2 regions of the Alteromonas macleodii ATCC 27126 genome follow, and region 1 is predicted to be linked to the other one. Evidence: riboswitches for the same ligand, from Rfam matches in the RefSeq annotation. Region 1 holds a riboswitch; the other holds the start of a gene.
What was found. Region 1 has a riboswitch for thiamine pyrophosphate ahead of thiC (phosphomethylpyrimidine synthase ThiC). Riboswitches for the same ligand answer to the same signal wherever they lie in the genome.
Positions count from the first base shown of each region.

Region 2: linked by a shared signal. The riboswitch ahead of MASE_RS05230 (TonB-dependent receptor) and the one ahead of thiC (phosphomethylpyrimidine synthase ThiC) in region 1 are both predicted to bind thiamine pyrophosphate.

Region 1 covers NC_018632.1:103,549-112,336, reverse strand. The annotation lists gene MASE_RS00505 (GGDEF domain-containing protein) at 1-431, opposite strand, end outside; gene hemC (hydroxymethylbilane synthase) at 628-1,566, shown strand; gene MASE_RS00495 (uroporphyrinogen-III synthase) at 1,630-2,361, shown strand; gene MASE_RS00490 (uroporphyrinogen-III C-methyltransferase) at 2,362-3,534, shown strand; gene MASE_RS00485 (heme biosynthesis HemY N-terminal domain-containing protein) at 3,531-4,706, shown strand; TPP riboswitch at 4,818-4,929, shown strand; gene thiC (phosphomethylpyrimidine synthase ThiC) at 5,204-7,114, shown strand; gene thiE (thiamine phosphate synthase) at 7,111-8,712, shown strand; gene MASE_RS00470 (HesA/MoeB/ThiF family protein) at 8,705-8,788, shown strand, end outside.
Region 2 covers NC_018632.1:1,226,449-1,235,236, forward strand. The annotation lists gene MASE_RS05220 (tRNA(Met) cytidine acetyltransferase TmcA domain-containing protein) at 1-1,543, opposite strand, end outside; gene MASE_RS05225 (acyl-CoA thioesterase) at 1,603-2,028, shown strand; TPP riboswitch at 2,159-2,262, shown strand; gene MASE_RS05230 (TonB-dependent receptor) at 2,318-4,408, shown strand; gene MASE_RS05235 (hypothetical protein) at 4,426-4,689, shown strand; gene pnuC (nicotinamide riboside transporter PnuC) at 4,689-5,333, shown strand; gene MASE_RS05245 (phosphotransferase) at 5,290-6,141, shown strand; tRNA gene MASE_RS05250 (tRNA-Trp) at 6,353-6,429, shown strand; gene MASE_RS05255 (hypothetical protein) at 6,734-7,462, shown strand; gene rimI (ribosomal protein S18-alanine N-acetyltransferase) at 7,471-7,971, shown strand; gene MASE_RS05265 (hypothetical protein) at 8,100-8,396, shown strand; gene MASE_RS05270 (DMT family transporter) at 8,625-8,788, shown strand, end outside.

The sequences.
Region 1 (8,788 bases):
TCTTGATTGTAGAGCATAAAAATAGCGATACCCATGGTTACTGCTACGTAAACCATGGCGGGCTTGAAACGCACAACAACTATCTGAATAAAAAGCAAGGGAAAAATAAAATAAAGCCCAGTGTTATTAAGCCCGCCGGTATAAACCAAGCCGTTTATGGTAAATGCTACCACTAAGCCTGCTAGATAATAGAAGACATCGACGCGAGGGAACATATGGGATAACGCCACATTGGCGTACACAAAAGCGGCTGACCCCGCCAGCGTTCCAACGAGCAATGGGTTGTTTGTACCCATGTTGATCCACGCCATAAACGCCATAATGGTGCCACCAACATAAGATATGAAATATAGCGTTAAGCGCCTTCGTTTTGCCTCCGCTTCATCTTGCTGTGCACTTCTAAGTAATTGACGCAACGACGAACTGTCCATAAAAAGACTTATCTCCGCATTTAAAACTAATTAACCATTATTCCTTTCAGCATAGACTGAATGTTCAATAATAACCAAGGAGAAAACTGCGCCTAATTTCAAACATTAATACAGAAAATGCGTATACTACGGGGTATATCGTATGACGTTATGTGATACATCGTTTTAGTTTCTTTTTATATAGTTTGGAATAGCCATGAGTCACCTCAACACTACACGCACCGTTCGAATTGCTACTAGAAAAAGTGCTTTAGCGCTTTGGCAAGCAGAGTATGTGAAGGCAAAATTGTTGGAGCATTATCCGTCAATGACCGTTGAGCTTGTACCTATGAGCACGCAGGGCGACAAAATTTTAGATACACCTCTGGCGAAAATTGGTGGTAAAGGACTTTTCATAAAAGAGCTTGAAATTGCCATGCTTGAAGGCCGTGCCGATATTGCCGTGCACTCTATGAAAGACGTACCGGTTGAATTTCCTGAAGGTTTTGGCCTTCACGCTATTTGTGAGCGAGAAAACCCGTTCGACGCTTTTGTTTCAAATAACCACGACAGTTTAGATGCCCTGCCCCAGGGAGCAGTAGTAGGTACGTCCAGCCTTCGCAGACAGTGCCAAATTCGCAAGTATCGCCCTGACCTTATCATCAAGGACCTGCGCGGAAACGTGAATACTCGTCTAGCCAAGCTAGACGCAGGTGAGTACGACGCCATTATCTTAGCTTCTGCTGGCCTGATTCGCCTTGAAATGGAATCTCGTATTCGCATGCCGTTACCTGCTGATATTTCACTACCCGCCGTTGGACAAGGTGCCGTAGGTATTGAGTGCCGTAACGACGATGAAGAGCTAATTAAGTTGCTACAGGCGCTGAACCATACAGACACTAATACACGCGTTACTGCGGAACGCGCCATGAACGAGAGATTGGAAGGCGGCTGCCAAGTGCCTATTGGTAGCTTTGCCACGCTTGATGGCGATGTGCTGACACTAACCGGTATGGTTGGTAAGCCAGATGGTTCAGAACTGCTCTTTGCTTCTGCTACAGCGTCGCGAGAAAAAGCCGCAGATATTGGTGTTGAAGTAGCGGAATCCCTTCTTGAGCAAGGTGCCGGTGAAATCTTAAAGGCGCTTTATAACTAAGTTATAGTTTGTCGAATGCGTGCAGGTTTACGCAGTAAAATAAAAGGATGGAAATTCGATAGTATGTTGCTGTTTACACGCCCACTGCCAAAGTTAAAAGCAAGTGCTTCTGCCTTTGAAAAAGCCGGAATTGACGCGGTAGGCGTTGCCACGTCTAACATCATTGATATTTCGTCTGAAAGAAAAGCTGCTGCAGAATTTTTAGCGTCAAATGCAGTAAACGCAATTGTTGTTACCAGCGTATATGCTGTAGACACCGTTATTGAAGGCTTACGCGAAACGGCTAACGAATTACCATTGATCATAGCTGTGGGCGATGCCACTGCACGAAAATTACAAGCGGGACTTCAGGCGTTTTCATCGGCGCAGGTTGCTATCCCCGAAGCCCATACATCCGAAGGTATACTGGCAATGCACCAACTTAATGAGGCAAACTGTCAGCATGTCGTTATCATTAAGGGTGAAGGTGGGCGCGACGCCATAGCCACAGGATTAGACGAAAAAGGTATTTTAGTTAATAGCTTTTGCGTTTATAAAAGAGAGCAACTTACAAGCCCAATTTACACAAAACGGTGGAAAATGGGCGAAGTTAGCGGCATTATCGCTACAAGCGAAGCAATGGCACTGCAACTAATTGCGCAATTTGGCCAAGCACTTAAATCTATTAAATGGTTAACAGTGAGCGATCGAATTGCCAAAACCCTCACTAGCCAAGGCATTAAAGAGGTAGCGGTTTGTCAGCGAGCCACCGATCAGGCACTCATCGCCTGGGTAAAGGATAACTGGGAGTATTGAATGGCCAACAACAATGAAAGTAGCCCACAAAAAGAGGAACTCGTGAAAGTGGAAGCTGAAAAAGACGTTATCGAATCTTCTGCCACGCACAGTGAATCAACACCATCGGGTGCTGCTAAAAAGAAATCGTCGGGAAATGGTCTACTGTGGTTTGTTGTAATCATCCTTTTCCTTATTGTGCTTGGTATGGCTGGCGCAGGTTACTGGTATTACATGCAGCAACAGTCGGCAAGCAAGGACTCTGAATCTGCACTTCAAACGACGACCTCTCAGCTAAACACTATTGAGCGTGAGCGCGCTGGTCTTGTTGCCTCTATCGACAAAGTAGCTCGTACCAACCAGACGTTAGAAAGCACGGTAGCCGAGTTAAAAGCGCAAAACGAAAAGCTGACGCTGCAAGCTGAATCGACCCTTGAACAACTAAACAATATGGAAGGTCGCCGCCCGGCAGACTGGCTCATTGCTGAAGCTGATTACTTAGTTCGCATGGCAGGCAGAAAGCTTTGGTTAGAAAACGACGTACGCACAGCAATTTTGCTGCTAGTTAACGCAGATAAACGCTTAAAGTCGTTGGCCGACCCATCGGTACTTCCGGTTCGCGCAAACCTTGCTGAAGACATTCAAACACTTCAACAGCTTAACCCTGTATCACAAAGCTCCGTAGCCCTTGCGCTTACAGGCATGATAGCGCAAATAGATAAGCTACCACTTGATACCTTTGAAAAACCACAAGACGCCAATGCAGAAGACACGACCTTATCGGAGTCAGCTGACGACTGGCAGGAGAACCTTGCAAAAGTGTGGCGTTCACTGGTGAACGATTTTCTTACCATAAAAACCATTGAAGGCCCGGTTGAACCAGTGCTTTCACTGGAAGCGCAGTTTTTAGCAAAAGAACAACTTCGCCTACAGCTTATGCACGCGCAAACCGCTGCGCTTCAGGGCGATGCAGGGCTTTATAGCCAGTCGCTTCAATACGCTCAAACGTTAATTATTGAAAAGTTCGACACAGAAAAAAGCCAAGTAACGGGTTTTGTAGATGCACTACAAAACCTCATTGCTACCGATATTTCGCGACCTATCCCAACTGAGCTAGCGTCACAAAAACCGCTAGAGCGTCTATTGGATAGCCGCGTTAAACAGGTGTTCGGACAAGGAGCAAGTGCACTATGAAATGGTTAGCTATTGCCCTTGCGGTATTAGCCGCATTTGTTGCTGCACTAATTGTTGGCCCAATGTTGTTGGGTGACCAAGGCTACGTTCTGTTCTCTTTAGGTAATACTGCCGTTGAGATGAATATAATCAGCTTTGGCATCTTACTGATAGGTGCCGTCATTGCCTGGTACGTACTATCTCGATTGGTATTGTGGGCGTTAAGCTTGATCACAGGTTCACATAAATGGTTCGGCACTTTGGGTGAGCGCAAACGTAAGCGTGCGTTTTACGACGGCTTACACGCAATGGCTGCAGGTGATTTTGATACAGCTCAAAAGGCGCTAAGCAAAACCACCAACGGCGATTTCGAAGGCGTTAACTATTTGGCGTCAGCGCAAATTGCTTTTGCCAACGACGATTTAGCCAAAGCCCGTTATTTCCTTGTTCAGGCAACTGACTTTCCAAAAGCGAAAGTAGCCGCAACGGTCATGCACGCGCGTATTGATATGGCTGAAGAAAAATACGATGCGGCACTAGAGAAACTTAACGAACTTGACGAGCAAGAGCGCGAGAACAAGCAGGTTGTGCAGTTAAAAGCGCAAATTCTTGCCAAGCTAGGTAAATGGCAAGTACTTCAAGAGAATTTGTCAGGCTGGCGTAAAGCATTGCCCAAAGCAGACTACACTGCGTGGAGTCAGCGCATCGCCAAAGGTAAGTTTGCCGAAATTGCCAGCAAACAAGGCGCTGTCGAGCTTAAATCGTATTGGGAAACCCTACCTCGTAAGCTTCGTCACGACGATGCTTACCGCGCGGCCTACATTCAACAGTTACTTGACCAAGGTATGCATGCCGACGCACAGAATTTGCTAGTTGAATGGCAAAAACGTGGCCCGAATAGCGCCCTGTTTCCGCTGTTCACGCAGCTTAATATTCCTGATGCATCGCCATCACTACGACTGCTTGAAAGCTGGATAAAGCAAGACGAAGAAAACGTATCGCTATACTCCACGCTAGGCCAAGTTGCATTTAACTCAGGCGATGATGTGTTGGCGGAAAAAGCCCTGCTTAAAGCCACCAAAATGAAGTCGCGCAAAGAAGACTTATTGCTGCTGTCTGCAATTAGCGAACGCAAGCACGACACAGCCACTGCACTTCAGCTTTACAAGGAAGGTCAGCAGCTAGCCAGCTAGATGAATATTCATTTAGCTTTCTGGTAGTACTTGTATTACCCGTAAAATTGAAGATATAGTAAAAAGGAATTCTCAACTCGGGTTGTTTCAACCACAACCCGAATTGACTTAAACAACTTGTCGGAGTGCTTCACTGGTAACCCAGTAAGCTGAGACCGCGAAAGTGGGATCCGTAGAACCTGATCAGGCTAATACCTGCGAAGGGAACAAGAAAATACAATGTGCACAATGTTAAACCGTGGTTTAGCGTTGTGAAGCGAAGTTGTTTTGCTGTTGATGATACAGACACACCCATTACGGTGCTGCTCGTCACTCAAGGTAAACTGTTCAAGTTTATCCCCAAGTCAACATCAACAGAGTAAAGGGCTGTAATCACCAAAACCTTTACCAACAATCTCGCTAAAGTAACGGGGTTATCCCCTTCAACACTTACACTTTGTATTCTCCTTCACTCCTGACAAGCATTTTTAGAACCTAAACTTAAAAGGTAAAATGCTATGTCGAACAGACGCGAACAGCGCCAACAAGCACAACAATTCATTAATGAACTTGCGGGCGAAGCTTACCCAAATTCAACACGCCACTACGAGTGTGGCAGCCGTGACGATATTCGTGTGGCCATGCGCCTTATTCACCAACACGACAGTTTAGTGGGTGGTACTGAAGACAATCCTATTTTAGAGCCAAATCCGCCAATTCCTGTTTACGACACTTCAGGCCCCTACGGCGACCCAAAAGAAAACATAGATGTGCACAAAGGCCTAGCTCCGCTTCGCCAAAAGTGGATTGAAGAGCGTAGCGATACCCTTGAATTAGAGGGCGTTTCGTCAAGCTTTGCAAAAGAGCGAGAAAACGACATATTTACCGAAGATTTCCGCTTTATTCGCAGCCGCAAACCACTAAAAGCAAAAGCAGGCAAAAACGTAACCCAGCTTCACTACGCAAGACAGGGCATTATTACTCCTGAAATGGAATACATTGCCATTCGCGAGAATATGGGTCGCCAGGCCATTAAAGATGCCGAACTGACGCAGCAGCACAAAGGCGAACACTTTGGTGCGAATTTACCCGATACCATCACGCCTGAATTTGTACGCCAGGAAGTGGCCGCAGGCCGCGCCATTATTCCATGCAACATCAATCACCCCGAGTTGGAACCAATGATTATAGGGCGTAACTTTCTAGTAAAGATTAACGCAAACATTGGTAATTCAGCAGTCACCTCGTCTATTGAAGAAGAGGTAGAAAAGCTGGTGTGGTCAACGCGCTGGGGCGCCGATACCATCATGGATTTATCTACCGGCAGAAACATTCACGAAACCCGAGAGTGGCTGCTGCGAAACAGTCCTGTTCCTCTTGGCACCGTCCCCATCTATCAAGCGCTAGAAAAAGTAAACGGTGTAGCCGAAGATTTAACGTGGGAGATGTTTAAAGACACCCTAATTGAGCAAGCTGAACAAGGCGTAGACTACTTCACCATTCACGCTGGCGTGCTGCTTGAGTACGTACACCTTACCGCAAAGCGGGTAACCGGCATTGTATCGCGCGGCGGTTCGATAATGGCAAAGTGGTGCTTAAGCCACCACCAACAAAGCTTTCTGTATGAGCACTTTCACGATATTTGCGAAATTTGCGCTAAGTACGATGTGGCGCTGTCGCTAGGTGATGGCCTGCGCCCTGGTAGCGTAGCTGACGCTAACGACGACGCGCAATTCTCTGAATTACGTACCCTTGGAGAGCTGACGAAAATTGCATGGGAGTACGATGTTCAGGTAATGATTGAAGGCCCGGGGCATGTGCCAATGCATATGATTAAAGCGAACATGGAAGAGCAGCTTAAGCATTGCCACGAAGCACCGTTTTATACCCTTGGCCCCCTCACCACCGATATCGCTCCTGGCTACGATCACTTCACTTCAGGTATAGGTGCCGCCATGATTGGTTGGTATGGCTGCGCAATGCTGTGCTATGTAACACCTAAAGAGCATTTGGGCCTACCTAACAAAGAAGACGTTAAACAGGGGCTGATCACCTACAAAATTGCAGCCCACGCTGCCGACTTGGCAAAAGGCCACCCAGGTGCACAAATTCGCGACAACGCCATGTCGAAAGCTCGCTTTGAATTCAGGTGGGAAGACCAGTTCAATTTAGCTCTCGACCCACATACCGCGCGCGCTTATCACGATGAAACCTTGCCGCAGGCGTCTGGCAAAGTTGCGCATTTCTGCTCTATGTGCGGCCCTAAATTTTGCAGCATGAAAATTTCTCAGGAAGTGCGCGATGTGGCTAAACAAGCGGAGCAGCAAGAGTTTGAGAAAGAAAAAGGTATGAAAGAGATGGCCCAGGCATTCAATCAGTCTGGCGCAGAGCTTTATCACACTGCAGATAGCAAGGTAGAGCTACTATGATGGCGAAAGCGTCCATAAGCCCTGCATCCAACAACCTCAACACTGCACTTCCTGTAGTGTGGTGTGTGGGAGGCGTTGACTGTAGCGGTGGTGCGGGCGTTACCCGCGACGCCATTACATTGGCCGATCTGAGCATCCACGCTTGTGTGCTCACTACACAGCTTACCGTGCAGTCCAACTCAATAATGCTTAGTAAGGAAAGCATGTGCGCGTCGGCATTAAATCAGCAGTGGCAGGTGTTGTTTGAAGATACCCCGCCACGCGCTATTAAAATTGGCGCCATTGCTAATGATGAGCAAGCGCTGTTGTTAAGTGCACGTATTCAAAAAACATCTAACCCTCGCCCCTTCGTTGTATGGGACCCTGTACTGTCTACTTCGTCAGGTGGTGTGCTGAGTGAGTTAAGCGAAAGCGTAGTTGACGAACTGTTGAATACGGTAGATATCGTTACGCCAAATATCGATGAGCTTACGTGGCTCACCCATTTGCCAGTTGTTGATGAAGCGAGCTTGTTAAATGCAATTAATCGGCTAAGGGGTAAAGGCGCAAAGAGCGTTTACGTTAAGGGCGGTCACGCCCACTGGCAAAAAAATGTAAGCGATATTTTTGTTTGTGCCTCTCACACTCTTCGTTTTAGCCAGCCGAAATACGCTAACGGCAACCTTCGCGGTACAGGCTGCATGTTAGCCAGCGCAGTAGCGGCATTCATTGTGCACGACTACTGCATTGAAGACGCACTTACGCTTGCTAACGCTTACGTCAGCGAAGTTCGCAACCATACACTACCAAAGCAAAGCGCAGCGGCTAACGCAAACGCCATAAGTAGCGAATTAACCGCCTACTTTGCACGAACCAACGGCTTTCCCACAAAACCAGAGAGCTTTCCGCTGGTGACCTTTCACCAACGTGGCGCCACTGCCAATGAAAAAGAGCGGGATAAGGATACCCTTCTTGAAGCCTCGTCTTGTAAAGAAGGCCACTTTCCTGCACTTACTCATACTCATTTAGGCATCTATCCTGTAGTAGATAGCGTGCAATGGATAGCACGCCTCTGGCCAACGGCGGTAAAAATCATGCAGCTGCGGGTTAAGCAAGGCTCCCAAGAAGACATTCGTCAGCAAATAAAAGAGGCAATAGAATTGGTGAAACACACCGACTGCCAATTATTCATTAATGACTATTGGGAGCTGGCCATAGAGCTCGGGGCTTACGGAGTGCACTTGGGGCAAGAGGATATCGACACCGCAGACCTAAACGCTATCCGCAATGCGGGTTTACGGCTTGGAATATCAACGCACGGCTTCGCTGAAATTCAGCGTGTTCGCGCTTTAAACCCGTCTTACATTGCCCTTGGTCATATCTTCCCCACCAATACCAAAGACATGCCTTCGAAGCCACAAGGTGTAGCACGTTTAGAAAAGTATGTGCAGCTTTGCGATGGCATTCCCACCGTTGCTATTGGTGGTATTAACTTATCGCGTATAGGCGATGTAGCTAAAACCGGCGTTAGCGGCATTGCTGTGGTAAGTGCAATCACTCAGGCAGAACACCCGCTAAAAGCCTACCAAGCATTGGTTGAGGAGGCTGGGTTTGCTTAGTCATTCACTTAGTCACTCAGTGGGTCAGCAGTTAGCGCATCAGGATATACGTCGCTACAGCAGACAACTTTTACTC
Region 2 (8,788 bases), 1.1 Mb from region 1:
GCTGTGCACCTAAATGCCCTTTAGGACGACGCTTTCCAGACGCAATCCCCAATGCGGTATCGTTCAGGTAGTCGCTACCTTCAGCGTTTATGATTGCAGCACCTATCACGTTGTCGTTGAATTTAAGTATGGCAACAAGTACATCCGGGCTATCCATCAAGCGCATAAAATCATCGGGCGTAGTTTGATAATGGGCTAATGAAAGTAGCGACATTATTTGCTGAAGCGCCTCTTCGGAAATGGTTTTAAACGAACTTATGGAAAAATCGTAATCTATCGGTGGGTTAATACTGTTTTTGAAATTAATCTCGCCAATATTGCGCGCCGCATCTCTGTCCTCAAATAAACAAGTCGTATTGAAAAAGGCTTCAATGGGATCATGTTCGAACCATCGTAACGGCGTTGATAGTCTTAAATGGATAGCTGATGGCGGTAAACTAGGGATGAGTTTGTGAATAAAACCACTGCCTGAACCTTCATAACCCAAAAGCGTAGTACTAAGCACCCACTGCTTGTGGTTGGCTATGATCCGGTATACATCCGGGAGGGGGATTGAAGCCGCTTCATCAACAATTACAACGTCGTACTTTTCATCTTCTGTGGTATATAACAAGGCACTGTCAGGGGGCACCCATTTTACACTGCCAAACGTCGCTGCCTCATTCTTATCACCAAGGATTAGTTGGGTTTGAATGTTAGCGGTGGATGGTTGTTGTGTTCTGACACCTGCTATTTCGTACTGTTGAATACGTGAAAGCACGTTCTTCACATTATCAAAGCGTTCACTGGTTAATAGTACATTTTTACCCTGTCTGATTAGGCTTTCAATGAATATACCTAATAATGATGACTTGCCTCTGCCTCTTGGGGCGGTAATCAGCGCGTTTAGTTTATTAAGTGAGTGTGCTTGATATAAACGACTGTATGCCTGCTCTTGCTCTTCTGATTTAAATAGTGAGCCTCTATAGACGTTTGATGTTACGCCTTGGCTAATGCGGTACATAGCCGTATCTGGAAGTGTGGTTTTTTCTTCAGTGTGAAATGCCACGTAGTCGTTGTTACGCAGGTGCTTTATAAAGCGTTCGAGGTATCGACTTTGTGTAAGTGTAAACCCCTCCGACAGGAACGAGACCGAAATATTGTTGACCCATTCACTCAATGCAGGGCAAATAAGTATTAAACAACCACTGCGTTTAACGATCCCCGCCACTGCCATCACGTCGCCAGGTTTGAATGAATCGCGACAGTCTAATGTGGCAATGTCACATTCGCTCCCCAGTACTTGTTTGCGGTTCTTTCCCTTAAGTGTATCGCCAGCAAAATTCACAACGCTTATAGATGAAACTTCATCTACAAAGGCTTGAACGCTACGTATGGCAGCTTCACAAAAATCATCATTGCCAGATATTACAAGCATTCTCCGGTGAAGCGGGCAAGTCACGTTTGATAAGTGTGAAGCGTGAGAGCTTTTTTTGCAGCCATTTTCGCCGCTATTTTCAAAGTAGGGGGCTAATAGCCATTCGCGTAATTGAGTTAGCGCCATGAATCAGTTTTTTCGGTATAATCTAACGCTATAGTAGCGATTTATTATGAGGAATTCGAATGCGCTTTCTTTCTCGGCGTCTAGTTATGCCAAACGACCTTAATTACGCCAATTCTTTGTTCGGTGGCCGCGCGTTAGAATGGATAGACGAAGAAGCTGCAATTTGGGCTATTTGTCAGCTAGAAACTAATTGCTTGGTAACTAAGCATATTGGTGAAATTAGTTTCGAATCACCGGCTATGCAGGGTGATATCGTAGAGTTTGGTCTAGAAACTAAAGCTGTAGGCCGTACGTCTATTACCGTAAGCTGCTTGGTACGCAACAAAGCAACCAAGAAAACCATCTGTTTTGCAGACGATATCGTTTTCGTAAAGGTTGACCCTGATACGCGTCAACCAACCGCACACGGCAAAACGTTGGAAGGTTTAAAAGCACAAACTGACGATGAAGTACGTCGCCTAAATATGAATATTGACGCTGAATAGCCCTAAGCTTTCAACGCCTTATATCATATATAAAACCTTACGTTAGCTTAACGTCTTATCTGCTTGACGGCGTGTATCGAACTGGTAGACTCCGTCGCAGAAGTTGAGTTTGCTAGTTTTAGCCGCGCAACACTATACCAAGGGGTGTCCGTTTTCGGTCTGAGATCCACATTCGTGGGAACCCTTAAACCTGATCCGGATAATACCGGCGTAGGGATGGTTCACAATATAGCCTTATCACCTGCCGTTAGACCCGGATCTTTTTTCTTAAATAAGAATAAGAGATCCCATGTATAAAACACTTTTCACACTTTCACTGCTTGCTAGTTCCGTTGCGGCCTATGCGCAACAAACCAATGTAAGTAACACTTCAGATAGCACGCCATCAGATATTGAGCGCGTCATCGTATCTGGTGATTTTCGTCAAACTACACTCGACCAGTTAAGTGCTAGCGCGACCATTTTAGATCAAGAGCGTCTTCGCAGTAGACAGCCGAGCCATATCGACAGTGTGCTAAACAGTATTCCAAACGTAAACTTTGCAGCTGGTGCGTCTCGCGGCCGCTTCGTGCAAATTCGCGGTATTGGAGAGCGTAGTCAGTTCGCCGAGCCTATCAATCCTTCTGTAAGCTTTATCGTCGATGAATTTGATTTTTCAGGCCTTGCTGCGGCAGGTCTTATTTTTGATACTAAACAACTAGAGGTATATCGCGGACCTCAGGCTACCTTATACGGCACAGGTGCATTGGCCGGAGCGGTTAAACTCTCCAGTAATGACGTGGGTAGCGACGCCCCAGACTACGTTGAAGCCCGCATTGGGAACAAAGAGAGTTACCGTATTGAAGGCGCCACTGGTGATGATATCAACACGGATTGGGGCTATCGTGTTGCGCTGGTTCATAATCGCAGTGATGGCTTTGTAGAAAATACGTTCTTAAATAGAAGCGATACCGCGAATATCGATGAAACCGCACTGCGCTTTGCCGTTGAAGGCAGCGTAGATGAGCGAACCACACTTGCACTTACTTATCGCTGGTACGATATCGATAACGGTTACGATGCATTCTCGCTAGACAATGACAACAAAACGCTGTCTGATGAACCAGGATTTGACGAACACCAAACCCACGCTGTTAGCGCGCGCTCTACAACCAATACAGCAGCGGGCGACTTTATTCTAATTGCCACCCATGCTTCTCACAATATTGCTTATGGCTACGATGAAGACTGGACATTCACAGGGTTTCACCCGTGGGGTTACACGTCTTTTGACGCCTATTATCGCGATGTAGAAACACAGACCGGCGAGATGCGTTTCGTGTCGTCTGACAGTGCCGCACTTTTTGATGGTATGACTGACTGGACAATAGGCGTGTTTTATAAAAGCACGGAAGAAAAGCTGCTACGTCAATACACTTATTTGGATAGTGACTTTGCCAGTGAATACACGCCTACGACGACCGCTATCTATGCTCAGACTGAAAGTCGTTTGAACGAAAATTTAGTACTGGTAGCAGGGTTAAGAGTAGAAAACTACGATTTTGATTACGCTGATAACAACCAACTTACTCGCGCGTTCGACACCACCATGGTAGGCGGGAAAGTCGCGCTTCAGTATACGCAGGGCAATCACTTCTATTACGGCAGTATTTCACGCGGATATAAAGGTGCAGGCTTTAACCCCGACAGCCGCGTGAATGACAATCAGCGATTCTTCGACGAAGAATATAACTGGAACTACGAAATAGGTGTAAAGGGCCCATTACTTACGCCTGACCTAATTGCTCGTGCTGCAATTTTCTATATGGATAGAAAAGATACTCAGGTGAGCGATTTTGACGTTATCACTCGTGATGACGGTACGGCAGGGCTCGTAGACATTATTGATAATGCTGATTTAGGAACAAACAAAGGAGCCGAGCTGGAGCTTAGCTGGATTGCTAGTGATGCATGGCAGCTAGATGCAAGTGTTGGATATCTAAGCGCTACCTTTGAAGGGTATACGCTTGCAGACGGTACTGAAGTGTCTGAGCAAAGGCAGGCTCAATCACCTAAGTGGACCGCAAACCTGTATAGTGAGTACGCACTTACAGATAACATGCTCTGGCGTGTAGATGTAGATTACAAAAGCGAATACCGTTTTTCTGACGGCCATGATGTCACCTCGCCAAGTACTACGCTGGTTAATTCGGAGATTGTGGTGTTACACGGTGATTGGCAGACATCACTGTGGGTACAAAATGCCTTTGATCGTGAGTACTACACCCGTGGATTCGGTGGTTTCAGCAACGACCCTCGCGATGAGTATGCCTTCGATGAGCCATATTACCAAATAGGTAACGGTCGTCAGTTTGGCGTTACTGTTAAGTACGCGTTTTAAAATAAAAGGAAACAGACATGCAAGTTATGGTTGAACTGTCGTTGTACCCATTGGTTAACGAATACATTCCACCTATTCAAGATTTCATTGATAGGTTAAATAGCTATAGTGATATTGCAGTTTCAACAAGCTCAACCAGCACGCAGGTTACAGGTGACTATGGTGTGGTTATGAAAGTACTTGGTGAAGAAATGCAAAGGACCCATGAAGAAGTGGGGCAGGCTATTTTCGTTGCTAAGTTCCTAAACTTCGATGCCATGCAATCTAGAAAATCATCTTAATGGCTAACTTTTTTTCTGAGTTTACCTCACAAATTGCCGCTACTTCACTGTTAGAGTGGGTAGCGGTTGTCCTCGCTATTGCCTATGTGTTGTTAGCCGCAAAACAGAACAGCTGGTGTTGGCTGTGCGCCTTTGTAAGTACCGCAATTTACACCTGGCTATTTTGGCAGGTGACTTTGCCATTTCAGTCTGCGCTTAACTTCTTTTATATGATAATGGCGGGATACGGTTATTATCAGTGGTCGAAAGGGGCGGAAGACGGCGATGTTAAGCCAGTGCTTCATTGGCCTCTCTGGGCTCATTTGCTCATTGTGCCGAGTATGTTATTGCTCGCTTGGGTTCTGTCTGAGGTGGCAGGCTCACAGTTCAATAGTGAGTACCTACTATTAGATGCGAGCATTAATTTATTGAGTGTAGTCACAACATTTATGGTGGCGCATAAAATCCTGCAAAACTGGGTTTATTGGTTTTTCATCAATTTAGCGTCCGCCTATTTATACCTGCAAGTGGGTTATGCATTATCTGCTTGCCTGTTCTTAGGCTATGTTGGTTTTGCGGTATTTGGGTATTACCAGTGGCTAGTACAATATAAAAAACAAGGTGAACAGGTTGGATATCATCGCCACGCTGCAAAAGGCGCTTAATCTTAGCGACAGTGCGAAAATTTCGTCACACCCTGCTGGAGCGGTAAATCACGTTTACCGCGTTCAAGAGCTCGCAGATAGTCAGTTACCCTTGATTGCAAATAACCTTCAAAGTAGTGGGCAACCAAAGTCGGATTATAACCCTGTCGACTTAGCGGTGAAATGGATGGGCGATGATGACTTTAGTGGGGTTAATCGTGCGCACCAATTTGCTTTGCAGCAACAGCTTTATAGGTTAGGAGTAGCGCCGCAACCTATATGGTTAAGCGATGATGAAACCATCTGGGTTGAGCAGTGGCTAGAGCACAGTGAAAGTGCGACGCTTTCAATGCTTGAGCTGGCCAACACCCTCGCTCGTATTCATTCTTTGCCCATTACCGCTAGGCCATTAGATTTAGCATCAAGATGGCAGCATTATATTAATGTTGCACAGCTCGATATGAGCAGTGAGCTTTATCTAAAAGCCCAATCATTGCGGAAACAAGTAATAAAAAGTGAACAAGACGATGACAACTATGTGTTATGTCATAATGACTTGCTAACTAATCACTTATTACTGAGCGCAGATAACTCACTCAAAATTATTGATTGGGAATATGCCGCAATGGGAAACCGCTACTTCGATTTAGCAAGTTGCTGCCTTATCAATAAACTTGAAATCAATGAAAGTAGAGAGCTCGTTAAGCATTACGCCAAGCTAATGAATATCGATGAGCACGACGCGATAGCGAAATTTGATCTGCACACCGAGATTGTCGCTATCACTAATGACCTGTGGTTTGCTGCGCTTAACGCCAATAAGGTCTAATTGTCATAAACTGCTCCGCATTTAAAAGTGACGCTGCATAGAAGTCGGTTTAAAAGCGAGCAATAAGACAAAACACAGGTGATGGATAAAGCCTATTTGGTGTTATTCGATTGAAAAAACAGCGCATTGCGTGTTAATTAAGCATGCAGTGCATGGTAGTGATAAAAAGGCTTTACCTTTTTAATGTCATCCGTATAATGCACAGCGCGCTAGGGGTGTAGTTCGAATTGGTAGAACAGCGGTCTCCAAAACCGATGGTTGGGGGTTCGAGTCCCTCCACCCCTGCCACTTTCTCTTCTTGTGAACGTTTACGTTCAAATCCTAAATCGTTTCTTTGTTAAATTCTTCTTCAATTCTTCTTAAATTTTATTGGTTTCTGTTGCTAGTGCTTAATTTGCTGCAGCTGTTTTATTTTCTCTTATACCAAGGGCTAGGCATTATAAATTCGCGAATAATACTTAAGAATCAACGCTTGAGCATTAAACAGCAGGTACAATCCGAGCAAAAGAACGCGATAGTTATTCAACCAAGCCTGCAACTTTAGTAAACTAAACAAATACAATGAACTATCCACGTTAGGTGTTTTTGCGCAATGTCTCTTACTTCATATCAGCAGGCGGTTTTACAGGAAATGGGGATCCCGGTTTGGATCACCAAAGACGCCTACACTGAGCTAAAGCAGGAAGACCAAGCGAAACAAAACAATACTAATGCAGTACAACGCAACGTCGGCACTGCTAGTAGTTCATCGACACAATTACCCTTCAGCCAAAACGCTCGAACCAATAAGCCGCCTTCAACGCCAATATCTCAAGAAGAAAAGCAATCACGGCTTGCTCAGTTGAGAGCAAATGTTGGCAGTAGCGCGAAAGATAAGACTAAGCCTAAAGACGGCGGGGCAGCAAAACTTTCCACGCTTGGCGCATCGCACAATGAAGGGAAAGTAAGGCAAAGCGAAACAGGTGCTTCACAGTCACACAACACTTCGCCGTCTTACGACAATGCGGTTGCCTCGCAAGAGTCTTTAACAAAGTCTATTGGCGCAAAAGGGCCGGTATCGCCTGAAGGTATCCCGTTAAGTGCCGAACAGAAAGCAAAATCACAGCAATGGCTGAAGGACTTACAGCTAGCCTGTGTTCAGTTGGGTATACCGTCACAGTGGGCTAGCACCATAATGATTGGCCGTACGCTATCGGTAACCGAAACGGCCATTATATTGCCAGCCACACCGCTTAAACTCACAGCTGTGCAAAAACGGGAGCTGTGGGCGCAGCTTATCAGCGCAGCACGCGAATTAAACCATTCAGCTAACGGCCAGTAGTCGCGTCGATGAAGTTAACAATCGTACCGCCACAAGGCTTTAACGAGCACATTGAACTTGCGCATGCTATCCATCAAGAGGCACAAGTGTCGCCTTGGAAACTAAGTACCTTCGCAGACTGTTTCACGAAACCCTATTACGGGGTGTTTGCCTTTGAAAATGACAAGATTGTTGGCTATGCCATCATGCTTGAGGTCGTTGATGAAGCTACGCTGATGGATATTGCGGTAGACAGTGGCGCAAGAGGCAAGGGGGTAGGTCGCGCTTTAGTTGATTTTGTCATTGAGACATCGGTAAAAAATGCAATGCGTGAAATGTGGCTAGAAGTGCGTGAAAGTAACCATACTGCTATTGCGCTTTATGAGAGCTCGGGGTTTGAGCATATAGAAACCCGCAAAAATTATTACACCGTAAAAAATAATGATGACGGGCATGACAAGAGTAATGGAAACAGCGCACAAAAAGAAAACGCTAAAATCATGAAGTGGACAAATCCCACCTTAGCCTAGTGTTTGTATTCCTAGGCATATACGTTTCGCGTATATCAAAGCATTATCTGAACTCAGCATACGCTTCCAGACCATAGCCGTGCGTGTTTAAATTAGAACACGTCCCCATCAATCAAGGTATAAATAGCATGGCTAAAGTGCTCAACAAGGCTTTAATCTCATCAAAACGATTTGCCATAAATGTGGTTACCTACAAAGAGGGTCATAGCGTGTTAGAACATAATGACCCTATGGGCAGCGGGCGTTACTTTAAATTTAATGTAGTACTAAAAAAGCCGAAGCGCGGCGGTCAATTTTGGGCAGAGAAAGTCATCTTTAATCTCTTTAACCGCATTTACTTTTTTCGGCCAGATAAGTACATGCACAGCGTAAGCAAAATAGAAAGAGGTGAGCGGAAGCTGCTGTCTGTTGCATTGTACCTGTAAGTCAAAGTGTTTATCAGTGATTAACCACCCGTATAGCAAAGTTTCCACAAGGTTTTAAAAAGTTGACCATTTGGTCGATAAATTGGCGTGTTTACACGGTCAGGAAGGTTTTAATCCCTTGCTAATTCACTTATATTTGCGCCCTCAAAATTCTCCGCCTACATTCAGCTTACCAGGCGGTAGAAACTTCTCTTAACGCAGTTCGTGTAATTGGATTTTTTAAAACGCATGTCTTCATCATCGGTGGCGGAAAAAGAGCAATCAAAAGGCATTAAAATGCTTTTGGTTGCGGTGTTGTGTTTAGGGCTTAACTGGCCAGGCATGAAGTTAGGGCTTGAGATTGTAGGGCCTGTATGGATGGTGTGCTTGCGCTTCTTGTTAAGCCTTCCGGT